Regions from separate parts of the Enterobacter sp. SA187 genome, predicted to be linked through region 1. Evidence: predicted binding sites of a transcription regulator. Region 1 holds the regulator's gene; each other region holds the start of a gene.
What was found. The regulator PurR, encoded in region 1, represses purine synthesis genes. The targets are predictions, from matches to a motif close to CANGCAAACGTTTGCNTG.

Region 2: gcvT (glycine cleavage system aminomethyltransferase GcvT) is a predicted target of PurR. The motif match lies at 1,348-1,365, and genes of this name have one in related genera.
Region 3: glyA (serine hydroxymethyltransferase) is a predicted target of PurR. The motif match lies at 1,556-1,573, and genes of this name have one in related genera.

What each region holds. Positions count from the first base shown of each region.
Region 1 covers NZ_CP019113.1:3,083,320-3,087,472, reverse strand. Annotated here, with positions in the region: gene BMF08_RS14760 (MFS transporter) at 1-1,053, opposite strand, end outside; gene cydH (cytochrome bd-I oxidase subunit CydH) at 1,226-1,318, opposite strand; gene purR (HTH-type transcriptional repressor PurR) at 1,613-2,638, shown strand; gene punR (DNA-binding transcriptional activator PunR) at 2,655-3,566, opposite strand; gene punC (purine nucleoside transporter PunC) at 3,680-4,153, shown strand, end outside.
Region 2 covers NZ_CP019113.1:319,462-323,614, reverse strand. Annotated here, with positions in the region: gene ubiI (FAD-dependent 2-octaprenylphenol hydroxylase) at 1-1,002, shown strand, start outside; gene gcvT (glycine cleavage system aminomethyltransferase GcvT) at 1,457-2,551, shown strand; gene gcvH (glycine cleavage system protein GcvH) at 2,577-2,966, shown strand; gene gcvP (aminomethyl-transferring glycine dehydrogenase) at 3,046-4,153, shown strand, end outside.
Region 3 covers NZ_CP019113.1:4,313,851-4,318,003, forward strand. Annotated here, with positions in the region: gene glyA (serine hydroxymethyltransferase) at 188-1,441, opposite strand; gene hmpA (NO-inducible flavohemoprotein) at 1,766-2,956, shown strand; gene glnB (nitrogen regulatory protein P-II) at 3,037-3,375, opposite strand; gene glrR (two-component system response regulator GlrR) at 3,454-4,153, opposite strand, start outside.

The DNA.
Region 1 (4,153 bases):
TGCGGAGATCACCGCGCCGCCTGCCGCCGCGCCCAGCGCATTGCCGAGGTTAAAAGCGCCGATATTCACGGACGAAGACAGCCCCGGCGCTTCATGAGCGACACGCATTACGCGCATCTGCAATGGCGGCACCACCGCGAACGTTGCGGCGCCCCACACTACCATCGCCACGGCCGCGCCGATATCGCTTTTCACCAGCAGCGGGATCGCCAGCATGATCACCATCAGCAGCAACAGAAAGCCTTTCAGCGTGCCGCTGACGGAACGATCGGCAAACTTGCCGCCCAGGTAATTGCCCAGCGAGAAGCCCACGCCGATCAGCACCAGCATTGCGGTGACAAAGAATGGCGTGGCGTGATTCAGCTCCTGCAACACCGGCGAGATATAGGTATAAAGGGTGAACATCGCCCCGGCGCCCAGCACGGTGGTCAGCAGCGCCGATAAAACCTGCGGGCGCATCAGCACCGCCAGCTCCTGGCGCACATTCGGACGCACGCCCGCGCTGCCCTTCGGCAGGGAGAAGAACAGGCTTAACATCGACACCACGCCAAGACCTGCGGTGGCGAGGAAGGACATCCGCCAGCCGATGGTTTCCCCAAGCCAGGTGGCCGCTGGAACGCCGCCGATATTGGCGATGGTCAGTCCCATAAACATGGTCGCCACGGCGCTGGCCTGTTTATGTTTCGGTACCACGCTTGCGGCCACCACTGAACCCAGGCCAAAGAAGGCGCCGTGGTTAAGACTGGTGATAATGCGCGATAACAGCAGCGTGGTGTAATCCGGCGCAATGGCCGACAGTACATTACCGAGGGTGAAAATCGCCATCAGGAAGATCAGCGCGTTACGACGGGCGCGATGCGACAGCAGCAGCGTCATCAGGGGGGCGCCCACCATCACGCCGATCGCATAGGCGCTGATCAGCATGCCGGCGGCAGGGATCGAGACGTCAACGCCACGGGCGATTACCGGCAGCAATCCCATGGGTGAAAATTCAGTTGTACCTATCCCAAAAGCCCCGATTGCCAGTGACAGCAGGGGAAAATTTATCTTCATTATTACATGACTCCAGTAATGCGATGGCGTACAGAGCGCCCCGCGGTGAAGTCAAAAGCATGACATTAATCACAAAAAAACAGAAGTTAATGAAGTGACAAAAGATTATTGCAAATTTGATAACAATCGGCGGGAATGAAAAAGAGAGGGAGAGCGCTCTCCCTGCTCTGGATCAATTAAAAGCGGCAGTCATTGCGCCAGCAACGATCAGGCTGAGCACGATTACGGTAGTAAACAGCGAATACTTCAGATTGCTATCCATCATTTTTTCTCCTTTGTTAACCCCCACAAAAAGTGAGATTGCTCATTTTTGCACAGTTAAACGCAAAAATCTTCTCTGTTTTAGATTGATAACCATTTTTAGACTTCCCCTTTTCATCAAGATCAGCCAGAATTCCACGCTAAATTTATTCGTGTACCGGCCACTGACCCCTCCTGACGTCCTGTGTTGTTTTCCCGGCGTATCGCAACCTGAAAATGTTGTGCGAAGGGTTTTTTAAGGCAAACGTTTACCTGTAGAAGTATCAGGAGTTTAAGATATGGTCTGGAGTGAGATCTAATGGCAACAATTAAAGATGTAGCGAAACGCGCAAACGTTTCCACTACAACCGTATCACATGTTATTAACAAAACCCGTTTTGTTGCGGAAGAAACGCGCAACGCGGTGTGGGCAGCCATCAAAGAGCTGCATTATTCCCCAAGCGCGGTGGCGCGCAGTCTGAAGGTTAACCATACCAAGTCGATTGGCTTGCTGGCGACCAGCAGCGAAGCGCCCTACTTCGCCGAAATCATTGAAGCTGTTGAGAAAAACTGCTTCCAGAAGGGCTATACCCTGATCCTCGGCAACGCCTGGAACAACCTGGAAAAGCAGCGCGCTTATCTGTCGATGATGGCGCAAAAGCGCGTCGACGGCCTGATGGTGATGTGTTCTGAATACCCGGACCCGCTGTTGCGCATGCTTGAAGAGTACCGTCATATCCCGATGGTGGTGATGGACTGGGGCGAAGCGAAAGCGGACTTTACCGATTCGGTGATCGATAACGCTTTTGAAGGCGGCTATATGGCGGGCCGTTATCTGATCGAACGTGGCCACCGTGAAATCGGCGTCATTCCGGGCCCGCTTGAGCGTAACACCGGCGCGGGCCGTCTGGCGGGCTTTATGAAAGCGATGGAAGAAGCGCTGATTAAGGTGCCGGAAAACTGGATCGTGCAGGGCGACTTTGAGCCGGAATCCGGCTACCGCGCCATGCAGCAGATCCTCTCCCAGCCGCATCGTCCGACCGCAGTCTTCTGCGGCGGCGACGTGATGGCGATGGGCGCGCTCTGCGGGGCTGATGAAATGGGTCTGCGCGTGCCGCAGGACGTGTCGCTGATTGGTTATGACAACGTGCGCAACGCGCGTTTCTTCACTCCGGCGCTGACCACCATTCACCAGCCGAAAGATTCGCTGGGCGAAACGGCCTTCAATATGCTGATGGACAGGATCGTCAGCAAGCGTGAAGAGTCGCAGTCCATTGAGGTGCACCCGCGTCTCATCGAACGCCGCTCGGTCGCCGACGGCCCGTTCCGCGACTACCGCCGTTAAGCCTGCCGGGAGCCAGTCACTCTGGCTCCCGCAACCACTCTTTATTCAGCGTCTCGCTGTCTCCTAAATAATCGAGCAGCCAGCTTAAGGCGGGCGAATTGTCCTTTTGCTGCCACGTCAGGCAACAGGCGGCGTCCGGGAAGGGGTTTTCAAGCGGCAGCGCCACCCACTCTCCGCGATCAAGCCAGGGCCTGGCAAAATGCGCCGGTACCATGCCGATACACAATCCCGCCGACAGACAGGCCGCCGAGGATTCCCAGTCGGGCGCGACGATGCGCCGCTGGTTATCCAGCAGCCAGGTGATACGCTTCGGCAGCGAGCGGGAGGTGTCTTCGCGCACCAGCGACGGCCAGTTGCGCAAGGTGTCATCGCTCAGCGGCCCGTCCATCGCCGCCAGCGGGTGTTCACGGGATACCACGCACTTCCAGCTCAATTTCCCCATATCCCGGAAGGCGTAGCGCCCGCCCACCGGCACCGCCTGGGTCGCCCCAATCGCCAGTTCCACGCGGCCATCCGCCAGCGCGTCCCACACGCCGTTGAATACTTCCTGAAAGACGATCAGCTCCACATCCTGAAAGTGGCGGTAGAAATCGACGATCATTTGCCTGCTACGTTCGGGCTTAACGATATTGTCCACCGCGATGGATAACTGCCCCCGCCAGCCGTTGGCGATCTGCTGACACTGCTGACGGGTGATCTGCATTTTTTTGATAACAGATCGCCCTTCCTTTAAAAACCAGCGCCCGGCCGGGGTAAGCACCACGTCACGGTGACGGCGCTCAAACAGCGGCACCGCCAGCCACTCTTCCAGTTGCCGCACCGTATAGCTAACCGCCGATGGGACCCGGTGGAGTTCCTGCGCCGCGGCGCTGAAGCTGCCGGTTCGTGCCACCGCATCAACCACTTCCAGTGAATATTCTGACCACATGTTCTGCCTGCAAATTTTTTGAATGCAATGTGCAAATATTAGCGTTTCACAACCGTCATTGCACTCCCTACACTCTGCCGCTCTGCTCACCTGCCAAAACAAGAGAACGTGACATGAAACCTGGAAAAGGATTTTTAGTCTGGCTGGCGGGGTTAAGCGTACTGGGCTTTCTGGCTACAGATATGTATTTACCCGCCTTCGCCGTTATTCAGAATGATCTACAAACCCCGGCGGCTGCCGTCAGCGCCAGCCTGAGTCTGTTTTTAGCCGGATTTGCGGTTGCGCAACTGGCGTGGGGTCCGCTGTCCGATACTTATGGTCGCCGCCCGGTGCTGTTAAGCGGTCTGGCGCTCTTTGCCGTCGGCTGTCTGGGCATGCTGTGGGTGCGCGACGCCACCTGGCTGCTGGTGCTGCGTTTTATCCAGGCGATCGGCGTCTGCGCTGCCGCCGTCACCTGGCAGGCGCTGGTGACGGATCACTATCCGGCGCACCGCACTAATCGTATCTTCGCCACCATTATGCCGCTGGTGGGTCTCTCTCCGGCCCTTGCGCCGCTGCTGGGCAGCTGGATCCTCGCGCATTTTTCC
Region 2 (4,153 bases), 1.7 Mb from region 1:
TCTGACATTCTGGCGCACCGCGTCAGCTGCTATCACGGCATGGAAGTGTGGGACAAAGACAGCTTTGGCCGCATCGCCTTTGACGACGAAAGCATGGGCTACAGCCATCTGGGACACATCGTCGAAAACGCCGTGGTACATCAGGCGCTGTGGCAAAAAGCGCAGCAGAGCAGCGACATCACGTTGATTACCCCGGCCACGCTGCAACAGGTCGCCTGGGGCGAAAACGACGCCTTCCTTACCATGCAGGACGGCAGCATGCTGACGGCGCGGCTGGTGGTGGGCGCTGACGGCGCTAACTCCTGGCTGCGTAGCAAAGCCGATATTCCGCTCACTTACTGGGATTACGGCCATCACGCGCTGGTGGCGACCATCCGTACCACCGAGCCGCACAACGCCACCGCGCGTCAGGTGTTTTACGGCGACGGCATTCTGGCATTCCTGCCGCTGGCGGATCCGCATCTGTGCTCTATTGTCTGGTCGTTGCCACCGCGTGAGGCGGAAAAAATGCAGCAGGCCAGCACTGAAGACTTCAATCAGGCGCTGTGCGTGGCCTTCGACAATGCCCTTGGCCTGTGTCAGGTGGAGAGCGAGCGTCAGGTTTATCCCCTTACCGGACGCTACGCCCGTCAGTTTGCCGGCCACCGTCTGGCGCTGGTTGGCGACGCGGCGCACACCATTCATCCGCTGGCCGGGCAGGGCGTCAACCTGGGCTTTATGGATGCGGCAGTGCTGGTTAACGAGCTGCGTCGTCTGCATCGCGAGGGCAAAGACATCGGGCAGCATCTCTATCTGCGCCGTTACGAGCGCAGCCGCAAGCACAGCGCGGCGGTGATGCTCGCCGGGATGCAGGGCTTCCGTGGGCTGTTTGCCGGTAACAACCCGGCGAAAAAATTGCTGCGTGATATTGGTCTCAAGCTGGCCGACACCCTCCCTGGCGTGAAGCCGCAACTTATCCGTCAGGCGATGGGTCTCAACGACCTTCCCGACTGGCTGAAATAATCATTTTTTAGCCTTCCGCCTGAACTAAGATCCGCGTCACACTTTCCCTTCCCGGTTCCGGGAAGGGCAGCGTCACCTCATTTGAAATAATCTAATTTCACCCGCTTTTTCAGATTACTTTTTCTCATGTCATGAATTTTCAGCGTCGGGAAATTCTCATGATTTTTGGTGAAAAATGTCACTTTACAGGGTCGGGAAGTTCAATTCTCCCTATAAAGAGAATGTTAATTACTCGTTATTAAGTTTTTTACGCTGTGCGGCTCTGCGGGTTTTCAGGTCATAAGCTAATGTGATGGCGCATTTTTACTTATGGTTTAGGGCGCTTTTCAGTGATAAGTTCAGGCGAAAGGTAACGTTTGCGTCGGCAACCTGAAAGGAGGCTGACGCCGGGGGTCGTGGCGGTTTTTATGACCCGGGAAATCCTTAACAGCCCCGCTTATTCAATGAGGAAAAGATGGCTCAGCAGACTCCTTTGTTTGAACAACACACGCTATGTGGCGCGCGCATGGTGGATTTCCACGGCTGGATGATGCCGCTGCATTACGGCTCCCAGCTTGACGAGCATCACGCGGTACGCCGCGATGCAGGCATGTTCGATGTGTCCCACATGACCATCGTCGATCTGAAAGGCACCCGTACCCGCGACTTCCTGCGTTACCTGCTGGCCAACGACGTAGCCAGACTCACCACCCCCGGCAAGGCGCTCTACAGCGGCATGCTTAACGCCTCCGGCGGCGTGATTGACGACCTGATCGTCTACTTCTTCAGCGAAGACTTCTTCCGCCTGGTGGTCAACTCCGCCACCCGCGAAAAAGATCTCGCCTGGATCACCGAACACGCCGCGCCTTACGCCATCGACATCAGCGTGCGCGACGATCTATCGCTGATCGCCGTGCAGGGCCCGAACGCCAAAGCCAAAGCCGCCACGCTGTTCAGCGATGAACAACGTGAAGCCGTCAGCGGCATGAAGCCATTCTTTGGCGTGGAAACAGGCGGACTCTTTATTGCCACCACTGGCTACACCGGCGAAGCGGGCTATGAAATCGCCATGCCGAATGAAAAGGCCGCCGAATTCTGGCATGCGCTGGTGGAAGCGGGCGTGAAACCCTGCGGCCTGGGCGCGCGCGATACGCTGCGTCTGGAAGCGGGCATGAATCTTTACGGTCAGGAAATGGATGAAGGCGTCTCTCCGCTGGCCGCCAATATGGGCTGGACCATCGCCTGGGAACCCGCTGACCGCGACTTTATTGGCCGCGACGCGCTGGAAGCGCAGCGTGAAAATGGCACCGAACAGCTGGTCGGCCTGGTGATGACCGAAAAAGGCGTGCTGCGTAACGAACTGCCGGTGCGTTTCACTGACCACGACGGCAATCAGCAGGAAGGCGTTATCACCAGCGGTACCTTCTCACCGACGCTGGGCTACAGCATTGCGCTGGCCCGCGTACCGGCAGGCATTGGCGAAACCGCCATCGTACAGATCCGTAACCGCGAAATGCCGGTTACCGTTACCAAACCTGTTTTTGTGCGCATGGGTAAACCTGTCGCGTAACGCATTTTATTGTGGAGAAACCTTTATGAGCAATGTACCGGCTGAACTGAAATACAGTAAAGAACATGAATGGCTGCGCAAAGAAGCGGACGGCAGCTACACCGTTGGCATTACCGAGCACGCGCAGGAGCTGCTGGGTGATATGGTGTTTGTCGATCTGCCTGAAGTGGGCGCGACCGTCAGCGCGGGCGACGACTGTGCCGTTGCCGAATCCGTAAAAGCCGCTTCCGATATTTATGCGCCGGTCAGCGGCGAGATCCTGGCCGTCAACGACGCGCTGAGCGACACGCCGGAGCTGGTCAACAGCGAGCCGTACAGCGGCGGCTGGATCTTCAAAATCAAAGCCAGCGATGAAAGCGAAGTTGCCGCTCTGCTGGACGCCAGCGCGTATGAAGCGCTGTTAGAAGACGAGTAAATATTTCATTACTTTGCAGGCCCGGTGAGCGCCAGCGCCACCGGGCAAATCAGCCAGACCGTTTCAGGAACCCTCGCCCATGACACAGACGCTAAGCCAGCTTGAAAATAGCGGCGCATTCATTGAACGCCACATCGGACCGGATGCCACGCAGCAGCAGGAAATGCTGAACGCCGTGGGCGCAGAGTCCCTTAACGCGCTGATCGGCCAGATTGTGCCGAAAGATATTCAGCTGGATACCCCGCCGCAGGTGGGTGACGCCGCAACCGAATTTGCCGCGCTGGCAGAGTTAAAAGCCATCGCCGCCCGCAATAAACGCTTTAAGTCTTATATCGGCATGGGTTACACCGCCGTGCAGCTGCCGCCGGTGATCCTGCGCAACATGCTGGAAAATCCGGGCTGGTATACCGCTTATACCCCGTATCAGCCGGAAGTTTCCCAGGGCCGTCTGGAAGCGCTGCTTAACTTCCAGCAGGTGACCCTGGATCTGACCGGACTGGACATTGCCTCCGCCTCGCTGCTCGATGAAGCCACCGCAGGCGCGGAAGCCATGGCAATGGCAAAGCGCGTCAGCAAACTGAAAAACGCCAACCGTTTCTTCGTGGCGGCAGACGTACACCCGCAGACGCTGGACGTGGTACGTACCCGTGCTGAAACCTTTGGTTTTGACGTGATCGTCGATGATGCTGACAAAGTGCTCGATCATCAGGATGTGTTCGGCGTGCTGTTACAGCAGGTGGGCACCACCGGCGAAGTGCATGACTACAGCGCGCTGATCGCCGAACTGAAAGCGCGCAAAGTGATTGTCAGCGTAGCCGCCGACTTTATGGCGCTGGTGCTGTTAACCGCGCCGGGCAAACAGGGCGCGGACATCGTCTTCGGCTCTGCTCAGCGTTTCGGCGTGCCTATGGGCTACGGCGGCCCGCACGCGGCCTTCTTCGCTGCGAAAGATGAATTCAAACGTTCCATGCCAGGCCGTATTATCGGCGTGTCCAAAGATGCCGCCGGTAACACCGCGCTGCGCATGGCGATGCAGACCCGCGAGCAGCATATCCGCCGCGAGAAAGCGAACTCCAACATCTGTACCTCGCAGGTGTTGCTGGCGAACATTGCCAGCCTGTACGCCGTGTATCACGGTCCGGTCGGCCTGAAGCGTATTGCCAGTCGTATTCACCGCCTGGCGGATA
Region 3 (4,153 bases), 1.2 Mb from region 1:
GGTTATGCCCGGCGGCGCTGCGCTTGCACGGGCCTACATTAACGGCTGGCGGGTTATGCCCGGCGGCGCTGCGCTTGCGCGGGCCTGCATTAACCCGAAGAACCGAAGACAAGTAGGCCGGGTAAGCGCAGCGCCACCCGGCAATAAAAAAGGCCGCTTACGCGGCCTTTTCAGGGTTTATCGCGGATCAGGCATAAACCGGGAAGCGGGCGCAGATTTCCAGCACTTTCTGTTTCGTGCGTTCAATCACCGCTTCATCGTTGATGCTGTCCAGCACGTCGCACATCCAGCCAGCCAGTTCCTGGGCTTCCGCTTCTTTGAAGCCGCGACGGGTGATGGCCGGGCTGCCGATACGGATACCGGAGGTCACGAACGGGCTTTTCGGATCGTTCGGCACGCTGTTTTTGTTCACCGTGATGTTAGCGCGACCCAGCGCGGCGTCAGCTTCTTTACCGGTCAGGTTTTTGTCCACCAGATCCAGCAGGAACAGGTGGTTATCGGTACCGCCGGACACCACGTTGTAGCCGCGATCGAGGAATACCTGCACCATCGCTTTCGCGTTTTTCGCCACCTGCTGCTGGTAGGTTTTGAATTCCGGCTCCAGCGCTTCTTTCAGCGCTACGGCTTTACCGGCGATCACGTGCATCAGCGGGCCGCCCTGCGCGCCAGGGAAGACCGCAGAGTTCAGTTTTTTGTACAGCTCTTCGCTGCCGCCTTTCGCGAGGATCAGACCACCGCGCGGGCCAGCCAGCGTTTTATGGGTCGTAGTGGTCACCACGTGCGCATGCGGCACCGGGTTCGGGTAAACGCCCGCGGCAACCAGACCGGCCACGTGCGCCATGTCGACAAACAGGTAAGCGCCGATGCTGTCGGCGATTTCACGCATTTTCGCCCAGTCAACCACGCCGGAGTACGCGGAGAAGCCGCCGATGATCATTTTCGGCTTGTGGGTCTGCGCCTGTTTTTCGAGGTCTGCGTAATCAATATGACCGGTCTCATCAATGCCGTAAGGCACGATATTGTAGAGCTTGCCAGAGAAGTTAACCGGGGAGCCGTGAGTCAGGTGGCCGCCGTGCGCCAGGTTCATGCCGAGCACGGTATCGCCCGGTTGCAGCAGCGTGGTGTACACCGCGAAGTTAGCCTGCGAGCCGGAGTGCGGCTGGACGTTAGCGTAGTCAGCGCCGAACAGTTCTTTCGCGCGGTCGATCGCCAGTTGCTCAACGATATCCACGTATTCACAACCGCCGTAGTAACGTTTACCCGGATAACCTTCCGCATATTTGTTGGTCAGCTGAGAGCCCTGAGCCTGCATCACGCGCGGGCTGGTGTAGTTTTCGGAGGCGATCAGTTCAATGTGTTCTTCCTGACGTACTTTTTCCTGCTCCATAGCCTGCCACAGTTCGGCATCATAATCGGCAATGTTCATTTCACGTTTTAACATCCGCATCTCCTGACTCAGCTAACGGTAATTACAGCTCTGAAGGGGGGCCCTTTTGGGCAACGGCGACCAGTATAACTGATTCATATCGTGATAACAGGTCTTGACAAAGGATTTTACGCAAACGATTGGCTGCCCGCCGTACAAGGGTTTGATGGAAAAGCCGTAACCCGGCGGAACCGGATTTCTTTTCAGCTTTGTGATGTAAATTTTTCATGACTGTGAGCCATCATAACTAAAATGCACTAAGTCATTTACAAGCGCAGGGTTATTTCTATAAGATGCATATAAAATACAACTTATAGTTCTGCTAAAAAGGAAGCTGCCATGCTAGACGCTCAAACCATCGCCACCGTGAAATCCACCATTCCCCTGCTCGTCGAAACCGGCCCGAAACTTACCGCCCATTTCTATGACCGGATGTTTAAACACAATCCGGAGCTGAAAGAGATCTTCAATATGAGCAATCAGCGCAATGGCGATCAGCGTGAAGCGCTGTTCAATGCCATTGCCGCCTATGCCAGCAATATTGAAAATCTGCCCGCGCTGCTGCCGGCGGTGGAGAAGATCGCCCAGAAGCACACCAGTTTTCAGATCAAACCGGAACAGTACAACATTGTCGGCGAGCATCTGCTGGCGACACTGGATGAGATGTTCAGTCCGGGTCAGGAAGTGCTGGATGCGTGGGGCAAAGCCTATGGCGTACTGGCAGGCGTGTTTGTAAATCGTGAAAGCGAGCTGTATCAGGAGCACGCCAGCAAAACCGGCGGCTGGGAAGGCACACGAGCGTTTCGCATCACCGCAAAAAATCCGCAGAGTGCGCTTATCACCAGTTTTGAATTTGCGCCGGTGGATGGTCAGCCGGTGGCGGATTATCAGCCGGGGCAGTATCTCGGCGTATGGCTGAAGCCGGAAGGTTTTCCGCATCAGGAAATTCGTCAGTATTCCCTTACCCGCAAACCTGACGGGAAAAGCTATCGTATCGCTGTGAAGCGCGAGCCGGGCGGTCAGGTGTCGAACTGGCTGCATAATGACGCGACTGTGGGTGACATCGTGCATCTGGCGGTACCGGCGGGAGATTTCTTCTTACAGGTGACGCCGGAAACACCGGTGACGCTGATTTCCGCGGGCGTCGGCCAGACGCCGATGCTGGCGATGCTCGATACCCTGGTCAGCCGTCAGCACGCCGCGCAGGTGAACTGGTTCCATGCGGCGGAGAATGGCGATGTGCATGCTTTTGCCGATGAAGTGGCGCAGCTTGGCGCGCAGCTTGCACACTTTAGTTCGCACACCTGGTATCGACTGCCGACCGATACGGATCGCGCGGGAGCGGGTTATAACAGCGAAGGCCTGATGGATTTGAGTCAGACTGAAGGGTTGTATTCCGACCCGGCGATGCAGTTCTATCTGTGCGGACCTGTGGTGTTTATGCAGTTTGCCGCGCGGCAGCTGGTGGAGTCGGGCGTGAATAAAGACAACATTTACTACGAATGTTTCGGGCCTCATAAGGTGCTGTAATCGCCCGGCGGCGCTTCGCCTGCACGGGCCTGCGAAGAGTTTTGCAGGCCGGGTAAGCGCAGCGCCACCCGGCAAGAATGTTAGATAGCCGCGTCGTCTTCTTCACCGGTACGGATACGCACCACGCGGGCGACGTCGAAGACAAAGATTTTACCGTCGCCAATTTTGCCGGTTTGCGCCGTGCGGATAATGGTATCCACGCAGGTATCAACAATATCGTCGGTGACGACAATTTCAATTTTTACTTTCGGCAGAAAGTCCACCATGTACTCAGCGCCGCGGTACAGTTCGGTATGCCCTTTCTGGCGGCCAAAGCCTTTCACTTCGGTCACGGTCATCCCGGTAATGCCCACTTCGGCCAGCGCTTCGCGCACATCATCCAGTTTGAAAGGTTTAATAATCGCATCAATCTTTTTCATGGTGGTTCCCTGAATTTTTGCCTGCAGGCGGCTACGTTATCGGTTGCTCACACTACCATATTCACTGCGCTTTGCGGATCACTCTTTAAAATCGTTCGCATCAAGTTCATGGCGCGATAACAATTTATAAAATTCGGTGCGGTTGCGCCCGGCCATGCGCGCGGCGTGAGTCACGTTACCTTTGGTGATTTGCAGCAGTTTGCGCAGATAGTTCAGCTCAAACTGGTTTCTGGCTTCGGCAAAGGTCGGTAGCGCAGTGTTCTCCCCTTCCAGCGCCTGCTCCACCAGCGCGTCGCTGATCACCGGCGAGGAGGTGAGCGCCACGCACTGCTCGATAACGTTCACCAGCTGGCGCACGTTGCCGGGCCAGCTGGCGGTCATCAGCCGCTTCATGGCGTCGGTGGAAAAGGCGCGCACGAAGGGTTTATGGCGATCCGCTGACTGGCGCAGAAGGTGATTCGCCAGCAGCGGGATATCTTCGGCACGCTCCGCCAGCGCCGGGATTTTCAGGTTCACCACGTTCAGACGATAAAAGAGATCTTCGCGGAACTCGCCGCGCTCCATCGCTTTCGGCAGATCGCGGTGGGTGGCGGAGATAATGCGCACGTTGATGTCGATATCGCGGTTGCTGCCGAGCGGGCGCACTTTGCGCTCCTGCAACACGCGCAGCAATTTCACCTGTAACGGAATGGGCATATCGCCGATTTCGTCGAGGAACAGCGTGCCGCCTTCCGCCGCCTGAAACAGCCCTTCACGGCTGCTGACCGCCCCGGTAAAG